3 regions of the Geodermatophilus sp. SYSU D00815 genome follow, and region 2 is predicted to be linked to each of the others. Evidence: predicted binding sites of a transcription regulator. Region 2 holds the regulator's gene; each other region holds the start of a gene.
The links. The regulator LexA, encoded in region 2, represses DNA repair genes until DNA is damaged. The targets are predictions, from matches to a motif close to TCGAACANNTGTTCGA.
Positions count from the first base shown of each region.

Region 1: a site for LexA is predicted at 3,584-3,599, ahead of ACI78S_RS10230 (DUF222 domain-containing protein). Genes of this name have one in related genera too.
Region 3: a site for LexA is predicted at 2,651-2,666, ahead of dnaB (replicative DNA helicase). Genes of this name have one in related genera too.

Region 1 is NZ_JBJGYO010000007.1:31,507-36,507, reverse strand. Features, by position in the region: gene ACI78S_RS10245 (aldehyde dehydrogenase family protein) at 59-931, opposite strand; gene ACI78S_RS10240 (aldehyde dehydrogenase family protein) at 1,005-2,453, opposite strand; gene deoC (deoxyribose-phosphate aldolase) at 2,453-3,448, opposite strand; gene ACI78S_RS10230 (DUF222 domain-containing protein) at 3,614-4,846, shown strand; gene ACI78S_RS10225 (hypothetical protein) at 4,886-5,001, shown strand, end outside.
Region 2 is NZ_JBJGYO010000015.1:48,383-53,383, forward strand. Features, by position in the region: gene hflX (GTPase HflX) at 1-760, shown strand, start outside; gene ACI78S_RS16590 (phosphatase PAP2 family protein) at 827-1,570, shown strand; gene ACI78S_RS16595 (hypothetical protein) at 1,575-2,612, shown strand; gene lexA (transcriptional repressor LexA) at 2,635-3,429, opposite strand; gene ACI78S_RS16605 (LysM peptidoglycan-binding domain-containing protein) at 3,649-4,230, shown strand; gene ACI78S_RS16610 (hypothetical protein) at 4,383-5,001, shown strand, end outside.
Region 3 is NZ_JBJGYO010000004.1:229,185-234,185, forward strand. Features, by position in the region: gene ACI78S_RS07150 (hypothetical protein) at 1-392, shown strand, start outside; gene rpsF (30S ribosomal protein S6) at 568-855, shown strand; gene ACI78S_RS07160 (single-stranded DNA-binding protein) at 858-1,340, shown strand; gene rpsR (30S ribosomal protein S18) at 1,434-1,670, shown strand; gene rplI (50S ribosomal protein L9) at 1,682-2,128, shown strand; gene dnaB (replicative DNA helicase) at 2,764-5,001, shown strand, end outside.

The DNA.
Region 1 (5,001 bases), on a different contig from region 2:
CGGCCTCGGTGCCGTCGGGGCGCACCGAGGCCGGGCCGGACCGCTCCGGGTGGGCCCCTCAGACACCCATCGGGTGCCAGACGGTCTTCGTCTCCAGGAAGGTGCGCATGCGGGTCAGCCCGGGATCGGCGGTCCAGTCCGGCTCGGTGGCCGGCGGCCGCAGCACCCGCTTGATCGTGCCGGCGGCCAGCCGCTCGAGCTCCATCGCCCGGTCGGCGGGGGCGCCGGTCAGGTCGACGGCGTCGACGTCGGCGTGCTCGGCGAGCCAGGGGCCGATCTCGGCGGCGTCCCCGGTGAGGAGGTTGACCACGCCGGCCGGGACGTCGCTGGTGGCCAGCACCTCGCCGAGGGTGACCGCCGGGAGCGGCCGCTCCTTGGACGTGACGACGACGGCGGTGTTGCCGCCGGCCAGCACCGGCGCCAGCACGCTCACCAGGCCCAGCAGCGACGACTGCTGCGGGGCGAGGACGGCGACGACGCCGGTGGGCTCGGGCAGGCTGAAGTCGAAGTACGGCCCGGCGACGGGGTTGGCCCCGCCGAGCACCGACGCCAGCTTGTCGGTCCAGCCGGCGTACCAGACCCAGCGGTCGATCGCCGCGTCGACGGCGGCCCGCGCCTTGGACGCCGACAGGCCCTCGCCGGCCGCGACCTCCTCGCAGAACTGGACGTGCCGGCCCTCCATCACCTCGGCCACGCGGTAGAGCACCTGGCCGCGGTTGTAGGCCGTCGCGCCGGACCACTTGGCGAAGGCGGCGCGGGCGGCCACGACGGCGTCCCGCGCGTCCTTGCGGCTGGCCCAGGAGGCGTTGGCGAGGAAGTGCCCCTTGGCGTCGGTCACCTCGTAGCTGCGGCCCGACTCCGAGCGCGGGAAGGCCCCGTTGACGTAGAGCTTGTAGGTCTTGCGGACGGCGAGGCGCTCGCTGCCGATCACAGGTCGCCCTCCTTGCCCGCGGGGCGCTTCCGCGCCCGCTCCGCTGCTCGCTCGCCGGCGCTCGCTGCGCTGCTCACTCGCTGTCAGCTCCCTTCAGGTACGCGGCGAGACCGTGCCGGCCGCCCTCGCGGCCGTAGCCGGACTGCTTGTAGCCGCCGAAGGGCGACGTCGGGTCGAACTTGTTGAACGTGTTGGCCCACACCACGCCGGCGCGGAGCTGGTCGGCGATCTTGAGGATCCGCGAGCCCTTCTCGGTCCAGATGCCGGCCGAGAGGCCGTAGGTGGAGTTGTTCGCCTTCGCCACCGCCTCGTCGGGCGTGCGGAAGGTGAGCACGGAGAGCACCGGGCCGAAGATCTCGTCCCGGGCGATCCGGTGGGCGGGGGAGACGTCGGTGAAGACGGTCGGCGGGAACCAGTAGCCGCGCGCCGGCAGCTCGCAGGCGGGCTGCCAGCGGTTGGCGCCCTCGGCCTCGCCGACCTCGGACAGCTCGCGGATGCGCGCGAGCTGCTCGGCGGAGTTGATCGCGCCGATGTCGGTGTTCTTGTCCAGCGGGTCGCCGACGCGCAGCGTGCCGATCCGCCGCTGCAGGCTGGCGATGACCTCGTCGTGGATCGACTCCTGCACCAGCAGCCGGGAGCCCGCGCAGCAGACGTGGCCCTGGTTGAAGAAGATCCCCTGGACGATGCCCTCGACCGCCTGGTCGATCGGGGCGTCGTCGAAGACGATGTTCGCCGCCTTGCCGCCGAGCTCCAGCGTCAGCTTCTTGCGGGTGCCGGCGACCGCGCGGGCGATCGAGCGGCCCACCTCCGTCGAGCCGGTGAACGCGACCTTGTCGACGTCCTCGTGCTCGACCACGGCCCGGCCGGTGTCGCCGGCGCCGGTGACGATGTTGACCACGCCGGGCGGGAGGTCGGCCTGCCGGCAGACCTCGGCGAACAGCAGCGCGGAGAGCGGGGTGGTCTCGGCCGGCTTGAGGACGACGGTGTTGCCGGTGGCCAGCGCCGGCGCCACCTTCCACGCCAGCATGAGCAGCGGGAAGTTCCACGGGATGACCTGACCGGCCACGCCGAGCGGCCGCGGCGCCGGCCCGAGGCCCGCGTGCTCGAGCTTGTCGGCCCAGCCGGCGTGGTAGAAGAAGTGCGCCGCGGCCAGGGGGACGTCGACGTCGCGGGACTCCCGGATCGGCTTGCCGTTGTCCAGCGACTCCAGGACGGCGAACTCGCGGGCGCGCTCCTGCAGCAACCGGGCGATGCGGAACAGGTACTTGCCCCGGTCGGCCGGGCGCATCGGGCCCCAGGTCTTGGTGAACGCGCGGCGGGCGGCCTTCACCGCGCGGTCGACGTCGGCCTCGGTGCCGCTGGCGACCTCGGAGAGGACCTCCTCGGTGGCCGGGTTGACGGTCTTGAACGCCTCGCCGCTGCCGTCGACGAACTCGCCGTCGATGAACAGGCCGTAGGACGGCGCGACGTCGACGATCGACCGCGACTCGGGGGCGGGGGCGTACTCGAAGACGGTGCTCATCAATCCACGCTGACGTAGTCGGGGCCGGAGTAGTGGCCGGTGCGGAGCTTCTGCCGCTGCAGGAGCAGGTCGTTGAGGAGGCTGGAGGCGCCGAAGCGGAACCAGTCGGGGGTCAGCCAGTCGGCGCCGGCCGTCTCGTTCACCAGGACGAGGTGCTTGACCGCGTCCTTCGTCGTCCGGATGCCGCCGGCGGGCTTGACGCCGATCTGCCGGCCGGTGGCGGCGCGGAAGTCGCGCACCGCCTCGAGCATCACGAGGGTCACCGGCAGGGTGGCGGCGGGGGAGACCTTGCCGGTCGAGGTCTTGATGAAGTCGCCGCCGGCCAGCATGGCCAGCCAGCTCGCCCGCCGGACGTTGTCGAGGGTGACCAGCTCACCGGTCTCGAGGATGACCTTCAGGTGCGCGTCGCCGCAGGCCTCCTTCACCGCGACGATCTCCTCGTAGACGTCGAGGTAGCGGCCGGCGAGGAAGGCGCCGCGGTCGATGACCATGTCGATCTCGTCGGCGCCGTTGGAGACCGCGTCCTGCACGTCGGCCAGCTTGACGGCGCGGCTGGCCCGGCCGCTGGGGAAGGCGGTGGCGACGGAGGCGACGTGGATGCCGGTGCCCGCGACCGCCTCCTTCGCGACGCCGGCGAGGTCGCCGTACACGCAGACGGCGGCCACCTGCGGCGCGGTGAGATCGGTCGGGTCGGGACGGCGGGCCTTGGCCGCCAGGCTGCGCACCTTGCCCGGGGTGTCGGCGCCCTCGAGCGTGGTCAGGTCGACCATCGAGATGGCCGTGTCGATGGCCCACGCCTTGGCGGTGGTCTTGATCGAGCGGGTGCCGAGCTGGGCGGCGCGGGCCTCGGCGCCGACCTGGTCGACGCCGGGCAGCCCGTGCAGGAAGGCGCGGAACGCCGAATCGGACCGGGTGACGTCGTCGTACGGCGGCAGCGGCCCGGCGATGGGCCGTGCGTGCGCCGACAGCGCGTCGGGCTCGAGCACGTGGGTCATGCCGATCATTGTCCCCTGCCCGGTCCTGCCGCCTCGATACCCGTCACTCCCTGGTGTCCAGACCCGTCCGCGATCTGTGGACAGGCCACTGAACTGGGGATCCGGGTCGCCGTTCTACCCTGGCGGCGGTAGACTTCGAACACATGTACGACTCGGGGTCGGGAGGTGCTCGTGGAGCAGCTGGCCGCAGTGCTCGACGCGCTCGCCGGCGCCGACCTGCACGCGCGCACCGGCCCGCAGCTGCTCGAGGACACCGTCGATCTCGTCGAGGCCCGCAACCGCATCGACGCCGAGCTGGCCCGCAGGGTCCGCGCCGCCGACAGCAAACGGGCGTTCGCCGGGGACGGGCAGAGGACGGCGCAGTCGTGGCTGCGCGGGCACGGCCGGCTCTCGCCCTCGGCGGCGTCCCATCTGGTGCGGGTCGGGCGGGCACTGGAGCAGCTGCCCGCCCTCGCCGCCGCGCACGCGGCCGGGGCGATCACCGCCGACCAGGCCGACCTGATCGGCAAGATCACCGCACCCCGGCCGGCCGCGCTCGCCGCCGCCCAGGGGGTGGACCTGCCCGCCGGGGCCGCGGTGCGGGCCGGCTTCGCCGCGGCGCACGAGCACACCGACACCGCCCGGCTGGTGCACACCTACCTGGCCCGGCTCGACGCCGACGGCCCGGAACCGGACCCCACCGAGCAACGGTTCCTGTCGATCGCCCGGCACGCCGACGGGTCGGCCACCGGCCGGTTCCACCTCGACCCGCTCGGCGCGGAGAAGGTCACCGCGGCGCTGGAGTCGCTCCGACAGGCCGACCGCCCCGCCGGCGACACCCGCACCCGCGCCCAGCAGTCGGCCGACGCTCTGGTGCAGCTGGCCGACATCCACCTCGGCTGCGGCACCCCGCCGCTGCTGCGCGGGGTGAAGCCGCACGCCGTGGTCACGGTCGACGCCGCCGACCTGGTCGACCCGGCCACCGGCCCGGCCTCGGCGCAGCTCGGCTGCGGCGGCGTGCTCTCCGCCGCCCGCGCCCGCTGGGCCGCCTGCGACGCCGACCTCACCCGCATCGTCCTCGGCCCCGACGGCGAACCCCTCGACCTCGGCCGCGGCCCCGCTGCAGGGGCCCGCGCCGAGCGGGCGAGGCGTGGGGGGCAGCGGGGTCCTTCCATTCGCAGGCTACGACGCCCCGCACTGGTGGAGGAGGTGCACCACCTCCTCCACTGGGCGCTCGGCGGGGAGACGTCACTGGCGAACAGCGGGCTGCTCCGCGAGCGGCACCACACCCAGGTCCGCCACGGCTTCCGCGTCGAACGCGACACCGCCGGCCGCTGGCACACCTACCGCCCCGACGGCACCGGGATCCACGTGATCCGACCACCGGCCGACGACCCCGAACTCGCCCGCGCCGGCTGATCCACTAGGCGGGGACCACGGCTGTGCCGGCGTGGGCGCATGGCGACCGCGACCCGGCACCCCCTGCTGACCTGGACCACGGCCGTCCCGGTCCTCGCGCTGGTCGTGCTCGTGGGCACCTGGGGTCGCTCGCTGCCCGTCGTGGTCGAGCTGGT
Region 2 (5,001 bases):
CCGGGCCCGCATGAGCAAGCTGCGCCGCGAGATCGCGGGCATGGCCACCGCGCGGGCCACCCAGCGCTCGAGCCGGGGGCGCAACGCCGTCCCCAGCGTGGCGATCGCCGGGTACACCAACGCCGGCAAGTCGAGCCTGCTCAACCAGCTCACCGGCGCCGGCGTGCTCGTGCAGAACGCGCTGTTCGCCACCCTCGACCCGACCGTCCGCCGGGCGCAGGCGCCCGACGGCCGCGAGTACACGCTGACCGACACCGTGGGCTTCGTGCGGCACCTGCCGCACCAGCTGGTCGACGCGTTCCGGTCGACGCTCGAGGAGGTCGCCGCCGCCGATCTGCTGCTGCACGTGGTCGACGGCTCCGACCCCGACCCGCTCGGCCAGATCAACGCGGTGCACACCGTGCTGTCGGAGATCGACGCCGCCGCCGTGCCCGAGCTCGTCGTCGTCAACAAGGTCGACGCGATGACCGAGGACGACGTGCTCGCGCTGCGCCAGGCGCTGCCCGGCGCGGTGTGGGTCTCGGCGAAGACGGGGCTGGGCATCGACCGGCTCCGCGACGAGGTCGCGGCGCGGCTGCCGCACCCGGACGTCGACGTCGACGTGCTGGTGCCCTACGGCCGCGGCGACCTCGTGGCCCGGGTCCACCGCGACGGCGAGGTCCTCTCCGAGGAGCACGAGGCCGGGGGCACGCGGCTCACCGCGCGCGTCGACGGCGCCCTGGCCGCGGCCCTGGAGGAGTTCGCGGCGCCGACCGCCTGAGCGGCGCGCGCCACCCGTCCGGGCGATGGAGATCACGATCGGGTCACGGCCCGGTACCGTGACGCCGTGACGAGCGGCGCGGTGCGACGGCCACCCGGCGACCCGTCCGCCGTTCCCGGCCCGCCGCCGGAGCCGGGCCGCGCCGTCTCGGACGGCCGGCCGTCCTGGTGGCTGGCCGGGGTGGCGGCGGTGGTCACCGCCGTGGTCACCGTCGACCTGCTCAGCCGCGGCTGGTTGGAGTGGATGGACCTGCGGGTCTCCGAGGTCGTCAGCTCCTGGGGGCTGCGCGACTCGGCGGCGTACTGGCCGGTCTGGGCGGTCACCCAGCTCGGCGGCCGCGGGTTCATCCTGCTGATGCTGGCCGTGCTGGTCGGCTACACCTGCTGGTCGCGCCGCACGCTGCTGCCGCTGCTGCGCGTCCTGGTGGCGCTCTTCCTGCTCACCGTGGTGGTCTACGGCTTCAAGTACGGCACCGGCCGCACCGCCCCGGCGTACCCCGGCTCGTTCTTCCACCGGGACGGCGAGTCCTACCCGTCGGGCCACGTCGCCAACGCCGTCCTCATGTGGGGCGTCGCCCGCTGGCAGGCCGTGGAGTTCGGGTTGCCCGCCCGGGTGCAGCGCGCGCTGTGGTGGTTGTCGATCCTGGGCCCCGTCGCCACGGCCGTGGCGATGGTGTCGCTGGACTTCCACTGGGTCACCGACGCGGTCGTGGGCGGCGCCGTCGGCATCCTGCTGCTGGGCGTGGTGCATGCACTCGACGCGACGGTTCTGTCACGCTGGGTTCGTGCCCGAGACGGCCGGTCCGCGTAGTCGCGTGCCCGCGCGCCTCCTGACGGCCGGCGCGCTCGTCGCGACGCTCGCCCTCGGCCCCGCCGTCCCCGCCGGCGCGGCGCCCGCCGCACCCGGGTCGGCCGCCGGTGGCTCCGGCGCGCCGCAGACGCTGTGCCAGGTCACCGATCCCCGGCTGGCCGAGCTGTCGGGCCTGGTCGTCGTGGGCGACCGCATGGTGGCGATGAACGACGGCGGCGAGCAGCTGGCCGTCCACGTGCTCGACGCCGCCTGCCAGGTGGTGGAGTCGCGCACCGGCACGGTCGACCCCTACGACCCCGAGGACCTGGCCGTCGGCGCGGACGGCACGGTGTGGCTGGCCGACATCGGCGACAACCGGCTCGACCGGCCGACGGTCGCGCTGCTGGCGCTGCGGCCGGACGGGAGCACCGGCGTCCACCGGCTGACCTACCCCGACGGTCCGCACGACGCGGAGTCGCTGCTGCTGGCCCCGGACGGCACCCCGTACCTGGTCACCAAGGAGGTGCTCGGCGCGAGCGGCGTCTACCGGCCGGCCGCGCCGCTGGCCGACGGCGGGACGGTGCCCCTCGAGCGCGTCGGCACCGTGAGCTTCACCCTGACCGGCACCCAGGGCGGTCCGGTAGGCCGGGCCGGCCAGCTCATGGCCACCGGGGGAGCGGTCTCCCGCGACGGGCGTCTGCTGGCGCTGCGCACCTACACCGACGCCTACGTGTGGCCGCTGAGCGGCTCCGACGTGCCCGGTGCGCTCGCCGGCGAACCGGTGCGCCTCGCCCTACCCGCCGAGCCGCAGGGCGAGGCGATCAGCTTCAGCGCCGACGACCGCCAGCTCGTGGTCGCCGGCGAGGGGCCACCGGGGAACGTGACGCTCGTGGCGGCGACCGCCCAGCTGGCACCGGTGGCCGCCGCGGCGTCGTCGGCCGCGCCCGGCGCGACCGGCGCGGGCCCGCCCACCTTCACCGCGGCGCTCGTCGCCGCGGCGGTCGCCACGATCGTCGTGGGGGTGGGCAGCCTGCTCCGGCGGCTGCGGCGGAGCGGGGTCTAGGACCCCGCCCCGCGGGCCGGGCTCAGACCCGGCGCAGGACGGTGACGACCCGGCCGAGGATCGTCGCGTCGTCACCCGGGATGGGCTCGTACGCTGGGTTGTGGGGCAGCAGCCAGACGTGCCCGTCGCGGCGCTTGTAGGTCTTGACGGTGGCCTCGCCGTCGATCATGGCCGCGACGATCTCGCCGTTCTCGGCGGTCGGCTGCTGTCGCACGACCACCCAGTCGCCGTCGCAGATCGCCGCCTCGACCATCGAGTCACCGGCCACCTTGAGCATGAACAGCGTGCCGTCGCCGACCAGCTCGCGCGGCAGCGGGAAGACGTCCTCGACCGCCTGCTCGGCGAGCACCGGCCCACCGGCGGCGATCCGGCCCACGAGCGGGACGTAGGTGGGCGCCGGCGCCGCGTCGTCGGCCACGGGGGCCGCGGGCAGGGCGTGGTCGCCGGGCAGCCGCACGTCGAGGGCGCGGGGGCGGTTGGGGTCGCGGCGCAGCCAGCCCTTCTTCTGCAGCACCGACAGCTGGTGCGCGACCGAGGACGCCGAGGAGAGCCCGACCGCCTCGCCGATCTCCCGCACCGACGGCGGGTAGCCGCGCCGCTCGACCGAGTCGCGGATGACCTCGAGGACACGGCGCTGCCGCTGGGTGAGCCCGTCGCCGGCGTCCGCGCGGTCGGGGAAGGCGCGGACGGCGGCCGTCCGCTCCTCCGTCGCCGTCCCGGCCGGCTCCGCGGTGGCCGCGGCCCGGCGCCGGGTGCTCGTCCCCGTGCCGTCGCCGGCTGCCCGGCGACCGCCCGACGTCCCCCTCGTGCTCGCCACGTCTCCTCCTCGCCCGCCGGGCCGGTGCCCACCGTCCCACGCGTCCGTCCGTCGTCGTGGCAGACGGTAGCGCTGTCGACGCGAAGAATCAAACACACGTTCGAAGGGCGGCCGTGTCGGGTCGCTTCTGTCGGCGCGCTCCGGTAGACATCGATCAGGCGTTCGATTCGAACAGACGTTCGAGAACGCGACGGGTCCGCAACGTCGGGAGGAGTGGCCGTGGGAAGCGTGCAGCAGGCCGTGCTGGAGTTCGACGAGGCGGTGCAGGCGCCGTGGCGCCCGTCGCTGCGGGCCGTGGCCCGCCCCGCGCACCCCGTCCGCCCGGCGGTGGAGGTCCCCGGTCCGACGCGCGCCCGGGTCGGGCGGACGCCTGCCGCCGTCCCGCCCCCACCCCGCCCGCGCCGCCCGGTACCCGGCCGGGCGCCGGGCGGTCGGGCGCCCGCCGCGCCGCCGGCGCCGACCGTGCGCACGGTGCACGGAGGGTGCACGCCCCGGCGGCGGCCGCGGCCGGCCCCGGTGCGGCTCACCCGGCGAGCCCGCCGGATGGCCGTGGTCCTCGCGCTCGGCGCCGGGGTGGCACTGGGGGCCTGGGTGGGGCCGCTCGTCACGGGAGGGGACGAGGCCGGCCTGCAGCTGGTGGGGGAGAGCCGCGTGGTCGTGCGGCCGGGTGACACGCTGTGGTCGATCGCGGGCACGCTCGCCCCCGGCCAGGACGTCCGGGCCGTGGTCGACGCCCTCCAGCGGGTCAACCACCTCGACGGCACCGCGCTGGTGCCGGGGCAGGTGCTGGAGCTGCCCTGAGGTCCCCCGAGCGGGGCGGTGGGGTCGACGGACGGGCGGCCGGCCGCAAGGACACCGACAAGATCGAGGGCTCGACTTCGTCAACCCTCAGTACCCGAGCCTTCACGCTCTGTGCTGACCCGGACGCATACGGTCGTCGCGTGCCAGGCGCCATGGGAAGTCGTGCAGCGGTGTTCACCAGCCAGCCGCAGGCCGTCGAGGTCTACTCGGCGGGCGAGTGGCTGCCCGGCTCGCTCCTCGGCTGGCGGCACGACGCCGACGGCGGCTGCCAGGTGCGGGTCCGGCTCACCGTGGGTGGCGTCGAGGAGTCCGTGTGGACGGAGCTCGAGTGCCTCCGCCTGCCGGAGCGGCGCCTCGCGGTCGCGCCCACGTCGGCCGACGACCCCGCCGCCACCCGCAGCATGCGCCTGGCCGACGTGGCGACCGCCGGGGCGGCGCGCCGCGGGCGTCCGGCCGCGCCCGGGGCCGCGCGTGCGACGGGCACCGTGGCCGACCCGGCCGCGACCCGGGGGCTGCCGGCGTACCGGGGCGACGCGGCGAGCCGCGCGAGCCACCCGGCCGGCCGGCGCCGGCGTGCCGACTCCCGGGTCGTGGGGGAGACCGCGGAGTTCCCGGCGGTGGAGGCGCCCGTCCCGGCGGGGCGGCACCGCGCGCCGGCCGCGCCGGCCGGCACCGGTCGGCACCGTGCCGCCGACACGGGCGTGCTCGTCGCCGCGACCGGGCAGGCCCCACGGGTTCCCGCCCCGCGGGGCCCCGAAGCGCCCGTCCCCG
Region 3 (5,001 bases), on a different contig from region 2:
CCCCGGGCAGCCAGTACACCTACGACACCGGCGCCGGCGCCCCGCAGATGGCGCCCGTCGACACGGCCGCCGCGGCCGCCTTCGACCCGTCCCGGTCCACCGCCTGGGGCGCGGGGGCGGGCGCCTCCGGCACACCCGGCGGCTCGGGTGCCAGCGGGTTCGCCGGCACCTACGACGGCGCCTCCGTGCCGGTCTTCGGCCAGCTGGCCGGCCTGGACGGCGGCGCCCTGGAGGAGGTCGACGACGCGGTGGCGGCTCCCGGGTCCGGCGCGGCCGCGAGCCTGCCGGTGCCGGCGCTGGCCGCGGTGGTCGCGCTCGCCGCCGTGACCGCCGCGCTGGTCCGCACCCAGCAGGCCGCCCGGGCGGTGAAGGAGGCGCACCGCTGCCGGTGACGGAGCCCCTCCTCCCCGGCGACGGTCCGCCCCCCGGTCGGCGGACGGGGAGCGCTGGAGCGCTGGTAGCCTTGTCCGCGCGCGTTCCGGCGGCTGCCGGGGCGCGCGACGCGTGTACGACCCTCCTGCTGCAGACCGACTGCAGCCGCCCAGACCAGAGGAGGTGGGGTTCTCCGTGCGTCACTACGAACTGATGGTCATCCTCGACCCCGACCTGGAGGAGCGCACGATCGCGCCCTCCCTCGACCGGTTCCTGACGGTCGTCACCAAGGCGGGTGGCACCGTGAAGACCGAGATCTGGGGCCGTCGCCGCATGGCCTACGAGATCAAGAAGCACGTCGAGGGCATCTACGCCGTCATCGACATCCAGGCCGAGCCCGCCGCCGTGGCCGAGCTCGACCGGCAGCTCAACCTGAACGAGTCGGTCCTGCGCACGAAGCTGCTCCGGCCCGAGGTCCACTGAGCATGGCCGGCGAGACCGTCATCACCGTGATCGGCAACCTCACCGCCGATCCGGAGCTGCGCTTCACGCCGTCGGGCGCCGCCGTCGCCAACTTCACCGTGGCCTCCACGCCGCGGACCTTCGACCGCCAGTCGCAGGAGTGGAAGGACGGCGAGGCGCTGTTCCTCCGCTGCAACGTCTGGCGCCAGGCGGCGGAGAACGTCGCCGAGTCCCTGACCCGCGGCTCGCGGGTCATCGTGACCGGCCGGCTCAAGCAGCGCTCGTTCGAGACCAAGGAAGGCGAGAAGCGCACCGTCATCGAGCTGGAGGTCGACGAGATCGGCCCCTCGCTCCGGTACGCCACGGCCAAGGTCACCCGCGCCTCGCGCGGTGAGGGTGGCGGCGGCTTCGGCGGCGGTGGTGGCGGCTTCGGCGGCGGGGGCGGTGGCGGTGCCGGCGACCCGTGGTCGACGCCCGCCGGCCCGTCCGACGAGCCGCCCTTCTGAGAAAGGACCCCGCTGCCCCCACGCCTCGCTCCGCTCGGCGCGGGCCCCTGCAGCGGGGCCACACACCTCTCGTACTGATTTCTGGAGACTCCGGTGCCCAAGCCACCCGTTCGCAAGCCCAAGAAGAAGGTCTGCCAGTTCTGCAAGGACAAGGCGACCTACATCGACTACAAGGACACGGCCCTGCTGCGGAAGTTCATCTCCGACCGCGGCAAGATCCGTGCCCGCCGCGTGAGCGGCAACTGCAGCCAGCACCAGCGGGACGTCGCCACGGCGGTCAAGAACAGCCGTGAGATGGCCCTGCTGCCCTACACCTCCACGGCGCGCTGACCATGAGCACGATGAAGCTGATCCTCACGCAGGAGGTCACCGGGCTCGGCAGCTCCGGTGACACCGTCGAGGTCAAGGGCGGTTACGGCCGCAACTACCTCCTGCCGCGCGGCCTGGCCATCAAGGCCACCCGCGGGGCCGAGAAGCAGGTGGAGGCCCTGCGCCGGGCGCGTGCCGCCCGCGACGTGCGCTCCCTCGAGGAGGCCCAGGCCATCGCCGGGCGGCTGGGCAACCTGACCGTCCGCGTGCCGGCGCGCGCCGGCGCCGAGGGCCGGCTGTTCGGCCGGGTCACCACCGCCGACGTCGCCGCCGCGGTCACCGCCGCCGGCGGCCCGGAGCTCGACCGTCGCCGGATCGAGCTGCCGAGCAGCATCAAGACGACCGGCCAGCACACCGTCACCGTGCGGGTGCACCCGGAGGTCACCGCCTCGCTGGTGATCGACGTCGTCGCCGCCTGAGAGCAGGGCCCTGCGCGGGCCCGCCCACCGCCCGAGGGGCGTCGGACTCCGGTCCGGCGCCCCTCGCGGCGTTCCCGGGGCCGCCCGAGCGGGCCCGGCGCCGAGAAGGCGGTGCGGGCACGGGTCGTCGGCGCGTCGTCGCGCGTCCCGGGCACGGATCGCCTCCTCGACGTCCGCGGGCCCCGTTCCGGGTGGTCCGGGCGGCTGTGGACGGTGGGACTCCTGCGCCCCGACGGACGGCGGCCGCGACACGCCGGGGGGCGACGCGCAGGTATTTCCCGACTTTCTCCCGTCCACAGGCGGTGCACGGCCTTCGCGCAGGTGGCGCCGGGGAAGACGGCGGGTGTCCGGCGGCTGTCCCGACGCCTCTCCACATGTCGACATGCGTCCGTCCACCGACTTGTCCACAAGTTGTGCAGAAAGACGTCCCCACCGGTGTTGGACTGGTCCGTCCGCGATTCCTAACGTCTCTCTCGCTCACCGCCCGGCCGGAACTTGTCGGTCCCCGGCGGTAGAACTGGCCCGAACAGACGTTCGAGCCACGCGTGTCGCGTCCTGGTGCTTCCCCCACCAGACCCCGGCCATCGGCCGGGGTCTGTTCGCGGGTGCGCAGAGAGTAGATGGAGGGGTTCGGCGTGGCAGTCGCCGACGAGTTCAGCCGGCCGGTGCCTTCGGCACCCGAGTACGACCGCCAGCCGCCGCAGGACGTCGCGGCCGAGCAGTCGGTGCTCGGCGGCATGCTGCTGAGCAAGGACGCGATCGCCGACGTCGTGGAGGTCCTCCACGGCAACGACTTCTACCGCCCGGCCCACCAGGTCATCTACGACACGATCCTCGACCTCTACGGCCGCGGTGAGCCGGCCGACGCGATCACCGTCGCCGCCGAGCTCAACCGCACCGACCAGCTGTCCAAGATGGGCGGCGCGGTCTACCTGCACACGCTGATCCAGTCCACGCCCACGGCCGCCAACGCCGGCTACTACGCCCAGATCGTGGCCGAGCAGGCCACCCTGCGCCGGCTCGTCGAGGCCGGCACCCGCGTCGTGCAGCTCGGGTACGGCGCGGCCGGCGGGCGCGGCGACGTCGACGACATCGTCGACCGGGCGCAGCAGGAGATCTACGAGGTCACCGAGAAGCGGATGAGCGAGGACTACTCGCGCCTCGAGGACATCCTGCAGCCGACGATGGACGAGCTCGACGCGATCGCCTCGCGCGGCGGCGTCAGCCGCGGCGTCCCCACGGGCATCCGCGACCTCGACGAGCTCACGAACGGCCTGCAGGCGGGCCAGATGGTCGTCATCGCGGCGAGGCCGGGTGTCGGCAAGGCGCTGGCCCTCGACACCCCCATCGCCACGCCGACCGGGTGGACGACGATGGGCGAGGTCCGCGTCGGCGACCGGGTCATGGGTTCCGACGGCCGGCCGACGACGGTCGTCGCCGCCACCGAGGTGATGACCGGCCGCCCCTGCTACGAGGTGCACTTCTCCGACGGTTCGGTCATCGTCGCCGACGCCCAGCACCAGTGGCTCACGGAGACCCGCGCCAGCCGCAGGTCCGCCCAGGCGGCGGCCACCGGCTACAACCGCTGCCGCAGCCAGGGCACGTTCGCCGCGGTCCGCACGACCGAGGAGATCGCCGCCACGGTGCGGTGCGCCACCAAGGACGCGCGGCTCAACCACTCGGTGACGAACGCCGGGCCCTTGACCCTGCCCGAGGCCGACCTCCTCGTCCCGCCGTACGCCCTCGGGGTCTGGCTGGGTGACGGGACGTCGGCCGCTGCCCAGTACACGAGCGCAGACCCCGAGATCGCCGCCTACATCGAGGCCGAGGGTCTCGTGGTCGTCCCCACGGACGTCGACGGCCGCTACGCGCTCCGCCTGCCGCAGCGGCCGGGGCCGGTCGAGCGCCCCTGCCCCGTGTGCGGTCGTTCGTTCGTCGCGAAGACCTCCCAGCTGCAGACGTGCGGCAAGGCCTGCGGTGGGGCGTTGCGCGCCGGCGCCGGAGTCGGACGCCAGGCGTCCTGCTCCGACTGCGGAGGACCGTCGTCCGGGATGGCGCAGTGCCAGCCCTGCCGGGACGACCACGGCACGGTCCAGGCGCTTCTCCGCAAGCTCGGCGTGCTCGGGGACAAGCACATCCCGACGCGGTACCTGCGCGCATCCGTCGCGCAGCGCCGGGCGCTGCTCGCCGGGTTGCTGGACACCGGCGGCACGGTCGCGCCGAGCGGAGTGGTCCAGCTCGCGGTGACCAGCCGGCGCCTGGCCGAGGATGCCCGTGAGCTGGTCGCGAGCCTGGGCTACCGCGTGCGGATGAGCACGGAGCGCGTACGTGGTCGCTCGGAGAGCTCGTCGACCTGCTACACGCTCACGTTCAGCACCGACGACGAGGTCTTCGTGCTCGAGCGCAAGAAGCTCCTGCACAAGGAGCGGGGCGCCCGGACATTCACCGCCCGCGGGTCGCGCTTCATCACCGAGGTGCGGCCCATCCCCAGCGTGCCGGTGCGCTGCATCCAGGTCGACGCCGAGGACCACCTGTTCCTGGCCGGCCGCAGCTTCATCCCGACGCACAACTCGACGCTGGGTCTCGACATCGCGCGGTCAGCCGCGATCAAGAACCACCAGGCGACCGTGATCTTCTCGCTCGAGATGAGCAAGCACGAGATCACCATGCGTCTGCTCTCCGCGGAGGCGAAGGTGCCGCTGCACCACATGCGCGCCGGCACGCTGTCCGACGAGGACTGGTCCAAGCTCGCGCGCCGCATGGGCGAGGTCGCCGACGCGCCCCTCTACATCGACGACTCGCCGAACATGACGATGATGGAGATCCGCGCCAAGGCGCGGCGGCTCAAGCAGCGAAACGACCTCAAACTGGTC